Regions from separate parts of the Methylobacterium sp. C33D genome, predicted to be linked through region 1. Evidence: predicted binding sites of a transcription regulator. Region 1 holds the regulator's gene; each other region holds the start of a gene.

What was found. Region 1 encodes PhoB, which activates phosphate uptake and scavenging genes when phosphate is short. Its sites were predicted from a motif close to TGTCATNNANCTGTCAT; they were not measured.
Region 2: a site for PhoB is predicted at 1,400-1,416, ahead of ACLBXO_RS14720 (YdcH family protein). Genes of this name have one in related genera too.
Region 3: a site for PhoB is predicted at 880-896, ahead of ACLBXO_RS13880 (CorA family divalent cation transporter). Genes of this name have one in related genera too.
Region 4: a site for PhoB is predicted at 1,642-1,658, ahead of phnC (phosphonate ABC transporter ATP-binding protein). Genes of this name have one in related genera too.

The regions. Positions count from the first base shown of each region.
Region 1 is NZ_JBKFAV010000013.1:94,329-97,340, reverse strand. It holds gene phoU (phosphate signaling complex protein PhoU) at 1-442, shown strand, start outside; gene phoB (phosphate regulon transcriptional regulator PhoB) at 573-1,268, shown strand; gene ACLBXO_RS12580 (protein-disulfide reductase DsbD family protein) at 1,446-3,012, opposite strand, start outside.
Region 2 is NZ_JBKFAV010000016.1:63,700-66,711, forward strand. It holds gene ACLBXO_RS14705 (5-(carboxyamino)imidazole ribonucleotide synthase) at 1-462, opposite strand, end outside; gene purE (5-(carboxyamino)imidazole ribonucleotide mutase) at 459-959, opposite strand; gene ACLBXO_RS14715 (YdcH family protein) at 1,038-1,298, opposite strand; gene ACLBXO_RS14720 (YdcH family protein) at 1,430-1,612, shown strand; gene ACLBXO_RS14725 (propionyl-CoA synthetase) at 1,824-3,012, shown strand, end outside.
Region 3 is NZ_JBKFAV010000015.1:43,646-46,657, reverse strand. It holds gene ACLBXO_RS13880 (CorA family divalent cation transporter) at 1-840, opposite strand, end outside; gene groES (co-chaperone GroES) at 1,050-1,340, shown strand; gene groL (chaperonin GroEL) at 1,412-3,012, shown strand, end outside.
Region 4 is NZ_JBKFAV010000012.1:11,153-14,164, forward strand. It holds gene phnD (phosphonate ABC transporter substrate-binding protein) at 1-631, opposite strand, end outside; gene phnC (phosphonate ABC transporter ATP-binding protein) at 750-1,598, opposite strand; gene ACLBXO_RS11370 (chloramphenicol acetyltransferase) at 1,713-2,333, opposite strand; gene ACLBXO_RS11375 (DUF1045 domain-containing protein) at 2,326-3,012, opposite strand.

The DNA.
Region 1 (3,012 bases):
CCTCGAGCGGATCGGCGACCTCGCCAAGAACGTCGCCAAGCGCGTGGTGGCGATCTCCGACCAGGCGCCGGCCCAGAAGATCGTGCTCGGCGTGCGCCACATGAGCGACCTCGCCGAGGGCCAGCTCAAGGACGTGCTCGACGCCTACGCGAGCCGCGACGTCCAGGCGGCCCACGACGTCTGGGAGCGCGACGGCGAGATCGACGCCCTGTACAATTCCCTGTTCCGCGAGCTCCTGACCTACATGATGGAGGATCCGCGCAACATCTCGTTCTGCACGCATCTGCTGTTCTGCGCCAAGAACGTCGAGCGCATCGGCGACCACACCACCAACATCGCCGAGACGATCCACTACCTCGCCACGGGCGAGACCCTGGCGGGCGACCGGCCGAAGAACGACGCGTCGAACTACGCGACGGTGGACGGCGTCCAGGCGCCCTGAGTCCCCCGATCCCGGCTCCCGCGCCTCCCTGTGGGCGCGGCCGGGGCCGGTATCCGTGCAGGTTGAGGCCGGGCGGCGCCTCCTGCACCATCCGCGGGACCGCCGGTAGAACGAGTCGTCGAACGTGAGCATGCAAGTCCTGATCGTCGAGGACGAGGAGGCGCTGACCACGCTGCTGCGCTATAACCTGGAGGCCGAGGGCTTCCTGGTGGATTCCGCGGCGCGCGGCGACGACGCCGAGCTGCTCCTGGCGGAGCGGATCCCGGACCTCGTCCTGCTCGACTGGATGCTGCCGGGCCTCTCGGGGATCGAGCTGTGCCGCCGGATCCGGGCGCGCCGGGAGACCGAGCGGCTGCCGGTGATCATGCTCACCGCCCGGGGCGAGGAGGGCGACCGCGTCCGCGGTCTCGGCACGGGGGCCGACGACTACATCGTCAAGCCGTTCTCGGTCCCGGAGCTGCTCGCCCGGATCCGCGCGCTGCTGCGCCGGGCCAAGCCCGCCCACGTCTCGGACCGGCTGGCGGCGGGCGACCTGGAGCTCGACCGCACCGGCCACCGCGTCCGCCGCGGCGGCGAGGAGCTGCATCTCGGCCCCACGGAGTTCCGGCTCCTCGAGTTCCTGATGCTGGCGCCGGGCCGGGTCTTCTCCCGCGAGCAGCTGCTGGACGGGGTCTGGGGCCACGACGTCTACATCGACGAGCGCACCGTCGACGTCCATGTCGGGCGGCTGCGCAAGGCGCTGAACGGCCCGCGCCAAGCCGACCCGATCCGCACGGTCCGGGGCTCGGGCTACGCCTTCGACGAGACCTTCTCGCTCGAGGCCTGAGGCGGCCTCGCGGGCTGTCGGAGCGCCTCACCGCTCCGGCGTGCCGTCATCGCGGGCGGAGCGAAGCGACCCAGGGCGGCGGGACGCCGGCGCGCGTGGCGCTGCCGGATCGCTTCGCTGCGCTCGCGACGACGGTGTGACGGGCGCGCCGCTATTTAGCGTCCCCCCCTCAGGGACTCAGCGCGCCAGCGCCGCGCTCCGGCCCGAGGCCGCCGGCACCGCCTCCAGCACCGCCAGGACCGTCCCCTCGGTCAGGATCTGCGGCAGCACCCGGGGCTCCCCCGTCCCGGTGTAGAGCAGGTAGAGCGGGACGCCGCTGCGGCCGTGCTTCTCCAGGAGGCGGGTGATCTCGGGGTTCTGGTTGGTCCAGTCGCCCTTCATGTAGGTCACGCCGCGCTCGGCCATCGCGGCCCGCACGGCCTTGGTGTTGAGCGAGGTCGCCTCGTTGACCGCGCAGGTGATGCACCACGCGGCGGTCATGTCGACGAAGACGGGGCGGTGCGCGTCGACCAGGGCGTCGAGCCGCGCCTGCGTGAACGGCTCGACGCCGTCAACGGCGGCCTGCGCGGCCGGCGCGGCGCGGTCCCGGGGCAGGGTGACGGCGAGGGCCCCGACGGCGAGCAGCGCCAGCACCGCGGCGGCCCGCGCGACCCGGCCGGCCCGCGGCGCGGCCGCGCGGCCGTGCTCCCAGGCCCAGGCGGCGAAGCCCACGAGGACGAGGCCGATCAGCGCCGCCAGCAGCCCGCGCGGGTCGACCTGCTGCGCCAGCACCCAGATCAGCCACGCCGCGGTGGCGTAGACCGGGAAGGCCAGGACCTGCTTGAGGGTCTCCATCCAGGCGCCCGGACGCGGCAGCGCCCGCAGGGCCGGCGGCCAGAGGGTCAGGAGCAGGAAGGGCAGGGCGAGGCCGAGCCCGAGGCTCGCGAAGACGGCGAGCGCCACGCCGGCGCTCTGGGTCAGCGCGAAGCCCACCGCCGAGCCCATGAACGGCGCCGTGCAGGGCGTCGCCACCAGGGTCGCGAGCACGCCGGTGAAGAACGAGCCGCTCAGGCCGCCGCGCCGGGTGAGGCCGTCGCCGAGGCCGGCGAGCCGGCCGCCGACATGGACCGCGCCCGAGAGGCTCAGGCCCATCGCGAACAGCAGGTAGGCGAGCCCCGCCACGATGGCGGGCGACTGGAGCTGGAACCCCCAGCCGATCGCCGCCCCGCCGCTCTTCAGGCCGATCAGCGCGGCGGCGAGCGCCAGGAAGCTCGCCAGGACGCCGGCCGTGTAGGCGAGGCCGTGCAGCCGCAGCCGGGCCGGCCCCTCGCCCGCGTGCCGCACGAGGCTCAGCACCTTGATCGACAGCACCGGGAAGACGCAGGGCATCAGGTTGAGGATCAGGCCGCCGAGGAACGCGAAGGCCGCGGCGGTCGCCAGCGTCAGCGCGTCGAGATCGGCGGCGGCCGGCGCGGTCGCGGCGGGATTGGGCGCGGTCGCGGCCGGCGCCGCGGCGGCCGGGAGCACCGGCTCGTCGCCGTACGCGAAGGCGAGCCGGCGGGTCCCGGCGGCGTCGACCGCCTCGACCGTCAGGACGCCGGGCAGGGTGGCGGGGACCGGGTCGGTCGGGCTGCTCCGGGCGAGGGTCAGGTGCAGGCCGGTCTCGTCGACCGCCATCACCTGCGCGGCGGCGTTGTCGATCGCCGTCTCGGCGTAGGGGAAATAGGCGGCGTTCCGGACCGCCTCGGGCTTCAGGCCGGTCGCG
Region 2 (3,012 bases), on a different contig from region 1:
GTAGCCGAAGCGGCGGGTCTTGAGCACGGCCGGCAGGCCGATCACCTCGATCGCCCGGTCGAGGTCGTCGGGCGTGTCCACGGCCCGGAACGGCGCCGTCGGGATGCCCAGGCCGTTGATGAACTCCTTCTCGGTGAGCCGGTCCTGCGTGGTCGAGAGCGCGTGCGCGTTCGGGTGCAGGGCGGCGTGCCGGGCCAGGACGTCGGCGGTGGCGTGCGGGATGTTCTCGAACTCGTAGGTCACGACGTCGACGCTGCGGGCGAAATCCGCGAGCGCCGCGGCATCGTCGTAGGCCGCGCAGGTGGTCCGGGCGGCCACGTCGAAGGCGGGGCTGTCCGCGTCGGGCGCGTAGACATGCGCCTTGAGGCCGTAATCGGCCGCCGCGAGCGCGATCATGCGCCCGAGCTGGCCCCCGCCGACGATGCCGAGGGTGGAGCCGGGGCCGAGGATCTTGTCCGTCACGCGTTCTCTTCCGTCACCGGCCGTTCGGCCACCGAGGCGCTCTGGGCCGCGCGCCACGCCTCCAGGCGCTCCGCCAGACCCGCGTCGGTCAGCGCCAGGACCGCCGCGGCGAGCAGGGCCGCGTTGACGGCCCCGGCCCGGCCGATCGCCAGGGTCCCCACCGGGATGCCGGCCGGCATCTGGACGATGGACAGCAGGCTGTCCTGGCCGGACAGGGCCTTCGACTCCACCGGCACGCCGAACACCGGCAGGCGGGTCATCGCGGCCGCCATGCCGGGCAGGTGCGCGGCGCCGCCCGCGCCCGCGATCACGACCCTGAGACCGGCCGCGACCGCGCCCTTGGCGAAGGCCACGAGCCGGTCCGGCGTGCGGTGGGCCGACACGATGCGCGCGTCGTACGGCACGCCGAGCGCGTCGAGCGTCTCGGCGGCATGCCGCATGGTCGCCCAGTCGGACTGGCTGCCCATGATGATCGCGACCGGAGGAGGCGACGCCATCGTTGATCCCGGCAAAAGAGGGCGCTTACAGGCGGCGCGGGCCTGCGGCAAGGCGGGGCCCGAGGGCGTCCACCGGCATCAGGCGATGATGTCCGGCGTGAGCGCGTCCTCGATGTGGTAGATGCGGTCGCGCAGCGTGAGCTTGCGCTTCTTCAGGCGCTGGATCTGGAGCTGGTCCCCGGCGACGCTGCGCTCCAGCGCCTCGATGGCGCTGTCGAGATCCCGGTGCTCCTCGCGCAGCCGCGCCAGCTCGCCCAGGAGGTCCGACTGCGCACCCTCACCCGCCTCGTCCGCCATCGTCACCTGAGAACCCGAAGACCGTTCGTCGCCCGAGAGCATGCGTCACGCTCCGGCGCCGGACAAGGCGGCGCGGTAAGCAATCATCAGACTTAGCAGCAGAAAACGCTTCGACAGGTCCGGCATCCTGTGCCAATCTCGTTGTGTCGAAACGATGACAGGAGATTCGACTCATGTCGCTGCAGACGCATCTGAACCAGCTCGCCCGTAAGCACGAAGCCCTCGAGCGCGAGATTCAGGAAGCGATCCACAGACCTTCGGCGAATGACCTCCACATCGCCGAGCTGAAGCGACGGAAACTCCTCCTCAAGGACGAGATCAACAAGCTCCAGGCGGGCAACGACACGTTGCACTGACGCCTGACACGTCCATCTGATAGCGAATTCGAGCCGACGACCGCCGCACCGGGAGCCCCCGGTGCGGCGGTTTTGCTATGGCGCCCCCGCGGGTCCCGGCCGTCGTGACCCGGACGTGGGCTTGCTCGTCCCTGGCCACTCCCGCGCGCGCGAGAATGGGCTACTCTGCGGACGGCCGCCGGAGAGCGGCCCGCGAGGAAACGCCGGACCAATGACGAGAGCCAGCCTGCCGGGCCGCTACCCGGAAATCTACGAATCGGCCCGCCGCGACCCCGAGGCGTTCTGGCTCGGGGCGGCGCAGGCCCTCGACTGGGCACGCGCGCCGGAGCGCGCCTTCGCGCCGGATTCAGGCCCCTACGGCCGTTGGTTCCCGGACGGCAGCCTGAACGCCTGCCACAACGCGGTGGACCGCCACGCCGACGGGGCCCGGGCGGAGCAGGTGGCGATCCGCTACGACTCGCCCGTGACCGGGACCAAGCGCAGCATCACCTACCGGGCGCTGCGCGACGAGGTGGCGGTGCTGGCCGGGGTGCTGGCCGACCTCGGCGTCGGCAAGGGCGATCGGGTGATCCTGTACATGCCGATGGTGCCCGAGGCGCTGTTCGGCATGCTGGCCTGCGCGCGGCTCGGCGCGGTCCATTCGGTGGTGTTCGGCGGCTTCGCCGCCAACGAGCTGGCGGTGCGGATCGAGGACGCGGCGCCGAAGGTGGTGCTCGCCGCCTCCTGCGGCATCGAGCCGAACCGCGTGGTCGCCTACAAGCCGCTCCTCGACGCAGCGATCGCGGCCTCGCGGCACAAGCCGGAGGCCTGCCTGATCCTCCAGCGCCCGCAAGGGCCCGCGACCCTCGTCGCGGGACGGGATCGCGACTGGGGCGAGACCGTGGCGGCGGCCCGGGCGGCGGGGCGGAGCGCGGGGTGCGTGCCGGTCGCCGCCACCGACCCGCTCTACATCCTGTACACCTCCGGGACGACCGGGAAGCCGAAGGGCGTTGTCCGCGACACCGGCGGCTACCTCGTCGCCCTCGCCTGGTCGATGCCGAACCTCTACGGCGTCCAGCCCGGCGAGACCTACTTCTGCGCCTCCGACATCGGCTGGGTGGTCGGCCACTCCTACATCGTCTACGCGCCGCTCCTGCACGGCTGCACCACGGTCCTCTACGAGGGCAAGCCGGTGGGCACGCCGGATGCCGGCGCCTTCTGGCGGGTCGTCGCCGAGTACGGCGTCGTGTGCCTGTTCACCGCGCCGACGGCCCTGCGGGCGATCAAGAAGGAGGATTCCGCCGGCACCCGGATCGCGGACTACGACCTCTCGGCCTTCCGCAGCCTGTTCCTGGCGGGCGAGCGCGCCGATCCGGACTCGGTCGCCTGGGCCGAGCGCGTGCTGGGCCGGCCGGTGGTCG
Region 3 (3,012 bases), on a different contig from region 1:
CGGGACGCCGACCACCGAGACGACGGTGAGGACCCGGAAGACGTTGTTCTGCTCGATCGTGATGAGGCCGAGGGCGGCGTCGAGCAGGAACTGCACGTTCTCGGCGAGCCGCGTCTCGAACTCGTCGAGGGACTCGATGTCCCGCTTGATCGTCTCGAAGCGCGAATCCTCCGGCAGGCCGAGACTGTCGCAGGCCGCGGCGACGAACGGGATGATCCGTTCGAGGCCGAGCAGGCTCGACCGGATCTTTCCCAGAACCTTCCCGCGGTTGCTGATGCCGCGCAGGATCCGGCGGAGGGCGAGGTCGCGGCGCCGGGGCGGCGGGCTCTCGAGGCGCCGCCGCTCGGCACCGCGGACGTCGAAGTCGAAGATGCGGGTCGAGAGCGTGTCGAGTTCGGATCCCATATCCTCCAGGGCGTCGGCGAGGCTGTCGACCAGCTCCTCCAGGACGACGAGGAAGATCTCGCTCGGCGTCGTGCTGCCGTCGCCGTCCGCGATGCGCTTCGCGGAGCCCTCGAAGGCGCGCAACTCGTGGAAGCGGATCGTGACGAGGTGATCCTTGGTCAGCAGGAAGCCCAGTGGCTTCAGCTGCGACGCGCTCTGCTCGAAGGTGATCATCGGCGTCGAGAGCGAGAGCCCGCCCTTCACCCGGCGCAGGCGGCTCGACGTCTCGACTTCCGAGAGCGCCGCCCGCGACGGCACGCGCAGGCCGGTCGCGGCCTCGACCGCCGCGGCCTCCTCCGGCGTGGGGTCGTTCAGGTCGAGCCACACGGTGTCGCGCGCGATCGGGCTGCCGGGTCGCAGCGCCACCGGGCCTTCGGGTCCGTGCAGGCTCAGCATGAGAGCGAGTCGTCCATGAGGGGATCGGTGCCGCCGGCGCGTCATCGCGCCGTCGCGCGGGGGTGCGACAGCCTTGACTCGGAACCCGCCCGCGCCTATCTCGCGGCCGTCTTTGGCACTCGCCGAGACAGAGTGCTAACAGTCGAGTTCGCGGCGGTCCCGCCGGCCGCATCAACGCCAACTCAAGACCTGAAGCAAGAGGGCAGCTCATGAAGTTCCGTCCGCTGCACGACCGCGTGGTCGTCCGTCGCATCGAGAGCGAAGAGAAGACCAAGGGCGGCATCATCATCCCGGACACCGCCAAGGAGAAGCCGCAGGAGGGCGAGGTCGTCGCCGTCGGCCCCGGCGCCCGCGACGAGGCCGGTCGCGTCAACGCGCTCGACGTCAAGGCCGGCGACCGCGTCCTGTTCGGCAAGTGGTCCGGCACCGAGGTCAAGATCGACGGTCAGGACCTCCTGATCATGAAGGAATCCGACATCATGGGCGTCGTCGCCCTCTAATCGGATCACCCGTCACCGCCCTTTGAGGCCGTCCCGGACTCGGGGTTCAACCATTAGCTAAGAGGCACACAATGGCAGCGAAAGACGTTCGTTTCTCCGCCGACGCCCGCGATAAGATGCTGCGCGGCGTCGACATCCTCGCCGACGCGGTGAAGGTGACGCTGGGCCCGAAGGGCCGCAACGTCGTGATCGAGAAGAGCTTCGGCGCCCCGCGCATCACCAAGGACGGTGTGACGGTCGCCAAGGAGATCGAGCTCGCCGACAAGTTCGAGAACATGGGCGCCCAGATGGTGCGCGAAGTGGCCTCGAAGACCAACGACATCGCGGGTGACGGCACCACCACCGCGACCGTGCTGGCCCAGGCCATCGTCCGCGAGGGCGCCAAGTACGTCGCGGCCGGCATCAACCCGATGGACCTGAAGCGCGGCATCGACCTCGCCACCCAGGCCGCCGTGAAGGACATCATCGCGCGCGCCAAGAAGGTCTCGACCTCCGACGAGGTCGCCCAGGTCGGCACGATCTCCGCCAACGGCGACAAGGAGATCGGCGAGATGATCGCCCACGCCATGCAGAAGGTGGGCAACGAGGGCGTCATCACGGTCGAGGAGGCGAAGACCGCCGAGACCGAGCTGGACGTCGTCGAGGGCATGCAGTTCGACCGCGGCTACCTCTCCCCGTACTTCATCACGAACGCGGAGAAGATGGTCGCCGAGCTCGAGGACCCCTACATCCTCATCCACGAGAAGAAGCTCTCGTCGCTCCAGGCCATGCTGCCGGTGCTCGAGGCGGTTGTTCAGACCGGCAAGCCGCTCCTGATCATCGCCGAGGACATCGAGGGCGAGGCTCTGGCCACGCTCGTCGTCAACAAGCTCCGCGGCGGCCTGAAGGTCGCGGCCGTCAAGGCGCCGGGCTTCGGTGACCGCCGCAAGGCGATGCTCGAGGACATCGCGATCCTGACCAAGGGCCAGATGATCGCCGAGGACCTCGGCATCAAGCTCGAGAACGTGACGCTCCCCATGCTCGGCCGCGCCAAGCGCGTGCGCATCGAGAAGGAGAACACCACGATCATCGACGGCGTCGGCGAGAAGTCCGACATCGAGGGCCGCATCTCGCAGATCAAGGCGCAGATCGAGGAGACCACCTCGGACTACGACCGTGAGAAGCTGCAGGAGCGTCTGGCCAAGCTCGCGGGCGGCGTCGCGGTGATCCGCGTCGGCGGCGCGACCGAGGTCGAGGTGAAGGAGAAGAAGGATCGCGTCGACGACGCCCTCAACGCCACCCGCGCGGCGGTCGAGGAAGGCATCGTCCCGGGCGGCGGCACCGCGCTGCTCCGCGCCAAGAAGGCGGTCTCCGAGCTGAAGTCCGAGATCCCGGACGTGCAGGCCGGTATCAAGATCGTCCTGAAGGCCCTTGAGGCCCCGCTCCGCCAGATCGCCCAGAACGCGGGCGTGGAAGGCTCGATCGTGGTCGGCAAGATCACCGACAACACCTCCTCGGAGACCTTCGGCTTCAACGCCCAGACCGAAGAGTATGTCGACATGATCCAGGCCGGCATCGTCGATCCGGCCAAGGTGGTGCGCACCGCCCTGCAGGACGCGGCCTCGGTCGCCGGCCTGCTGGTGACCACCGAGGCGATGGTCGCCGACGCGCCGAAGAAGGACAGCCCCGCTCC
Region 4 (3,012 bases), on a different contig from region 1:
TGCGGGTGACCATCGTGTCGGTCTCGGAATTCCACAGGTTGGCGGCGGCGTCGGCGGTGCCCTGGGTGAGCGCCAGGACGGCGTTCTCGTGGCTGCCCGCGTAGAAGGTCTTGCCGAAGAACTTCTCGACGTCGTAGCCGGCCCGCTTGAGGAAGAAGCGCGGCGCCTGGTTGCCCGAGGTGGAGTTCGGATCGACCAGCGCGAGGTTCTTGCCCTTGAGATCCTCGACGGTCTTGTAGGGGCTGGAGGCCAGCACGTAGACCACCGAATAGTAGCCCGAGGCGCCGGTCTCGTGCTTCTGGTTGACGATCGGCTCGATCTTCACGCCGGTCATCACGGCCCGCGCGAACGAGGCGGGCCCGTACCACGCGATCTGGATGTTGCCGGCGCGCTGGCCCTCGATCACGGCGGCGTAGTCGCTCGCCACCCGCAGCTTCACCGGCACACCGAGCGTCTTGGTCAGGTAGGCGGTGAGCGGCGCCCAGCGGTCGGCGGTGCCCGAGGCGTTCTCGGCCGGGATCACGCCCAGGGTCAGCTCCGGATACTGGGCCTTCCAGTCCTGGGCGGCGGCCGGCAGGCCGAGGAGGGCGAGGGCCGCGGCGGCGGCGGCGAGGGTGCGTCGGGTGATCATCGGGTCGTCCTTCGTGGCGTCGGCGAGGTTCGGCCGGCCAGAGGCCGGTCGGGCGTTTCCAAGACGGTGCGCGTTGGCGGTGCGCTTTGGCGGTGTTCGTTGGGGCCCGGGGCCCGGATCAGGCGCCGAGGGCGGCCTCGCGGACCGGCCGCGCCGGCACGTGACCGGGCCGGCCCGGCATCGCGGCCCGCTGCTCCGACTCGCGCTGCGCGGAATCGTCCAGTACCTCGCCGGCCTCCAGGCCGTAGAGCCGGCGCGCCACGTCCTCGGTGAGGTCGAAGGGGCCGCCCTCGAACACGACCCGCCCGGCCGCGAGGCCGACGAGGCGGTCGCAGTAGGCGCGGGCGAGGTCGAGGGAGTGCAGGTTGCACAGCACCGTGATGCCGTAGCGCCGGTTCACGTCGGCGAGCGCGTCCATCACGAGCCGCGTGTTGCGCGGGTCGAGGGAGGCGACCGGCTCGTCGGCGAGCAGGATCTCGGGCTCCTGCACGAGGGCGCGGGCGATGGCGACGCGCTGCTGCTGCCCGCCCGACAGGCCGTCGGCCCGCTGGCCGGCGAACTCGCCCATGTCGAAGCTCTCCAGGGCGGCGAGGGCCATGGCCCGATCCTCGGCGGACCATTGCCGGAGCAGGGAGCGGTAGGTCGGCACGTGGCTGAGGCGCCCCATCAGCACGTTGGTCATGACGTCGAGCCGGCCGACGAGGTTGAACTGCTGGAAGATCATGGCGCAGCGGGTGCGCCACTCGCGCAGCGGGCGGCCGCGCAGGGTCGTGACCTCGCGCCCCTCGTGGAGGATGCGGCCCGAACTCGGGTCCGCCAGCCGGTTGATGAGGCGCAGCAGCGTCGACTTGCCGGCGCCGGAGCGGCCGATCACCCCGACGAAGCTGCCGGGCTCGATCCGGAGCGACACGCCGTCGACGGCGCGCCGGTCGCCGTACTGGCGCGTGAGATCCTCGATAACCAGCATGCCACCATCCGCCGGGGAACGGCCGCACGTAGACGCCGGTTTCACGACGATTGGATGACGTATTCGGGACGATTATATTTGCCGGCGCAGCATCTCGGCCTTTCGATAGCCGACTTAATCTTCGTGGCGTTCCAGGAATGCTTCGACGGGCAGCCCGCGGAAATCCGGCAGCGCCCGGCGCAGGCGCTCGTGGTCCCAGTCCCACCACGCTAAGCGGGTCAGACGGTCCGCGACCGCCTCCGGGAAGCGGCGCCGGACCGGCCTGGCGGGATTGCCGACCACGATCGTGTAGGGCTCGACGTCGCGGGTGACGATGGCGCCCGCCCCCACCACCGCGCCGGTGCCGATCGTGCGCCCGGGCAGGACGACCGCGCCGTGACCGATCCAGACATCGTGGCCGATCGCCACCGGGCTCGCCCGGCGCCGGTCGAAGAAGGCGGGCTCGTCCGGTTCCTCCGGCCAGTAGGCGCGCGCCCGGTAGGTGAAGTGCGCCTGCGACGCCCGCTCCATCGGGTGGTTGCCGGGATTGATCCGGACGCTGGCGGCGATCGAGCAGAACTTGCCGATCGCGGTGTAGATCACCTCGCCGTCCTCACCGATGTAGGAATAGTCGTCGAGGGTTGTCTCGGTCAGGCGGGTGCGGGCGCCGATTTCGGTGTAGCGGCCGAGGCGGCAGTCGACGACCCGGGCGCTCGGATCGAGCGCGGGTTCGAGGCCGAGGGGGCGATCAACCACGGGCCTCTCCGAAGGGCAGGCGCGCCAGGAGCCGGAACGGCCCCGACCCGTCCTGGGTCAGGAGGCTGACGGCGTCGATCCGCAGGGGCTCCGGCCCCGCGGCGGCGTAGGCCTCGGACAGGCGCCGGTGCCAGGGATCGCGCTCCGCCTCCGGCAGGGCGTCGGTCAGGGTCATGTGGAAGCGGAAGGCCTCGAACACGTAGGGGTAGCCCCAGCGGTCGAGGAGCGCGCGGCCGCGCGGGTCGAGGCGCTCCGGCCGGCGCTTGGCGCGCTCGGCCTCGGTGAGCGGTGCCCGGAACGGGTCGAGGGCGGCGACGCACTCGGCGGCGAGGAGGCCGAGTTCCGGCGGCGCGGCCTCCGGCACCAGGGCGAGGAACGGCCCGAGGGCGGCGACCCGGAGCGGGCCCACCGCCACCGGCGGGTGCGCGTCCGCGAGGGCGCTGGCGGCGGCGACGAGGTCGGCCTCCCCGGCCCCCGGGGCGAGGCGCAGCGGCGCCTTGAGGGTGGCGTGGAACCCGTAGACCCGCGCGCCCGCCGTGACGGCGGCGAGATCGCTCAGCCCCTCCGGGTGGGGGACCGGCAGCCCGGAGGCGTTGTCGTGGCCGAGGACGGCGCGCCCGAAGGCTTCGAGGCGGGAGCCCGGGGCGGGCAGGCAGTAGAGGGCGTAGCGGCGCGACAC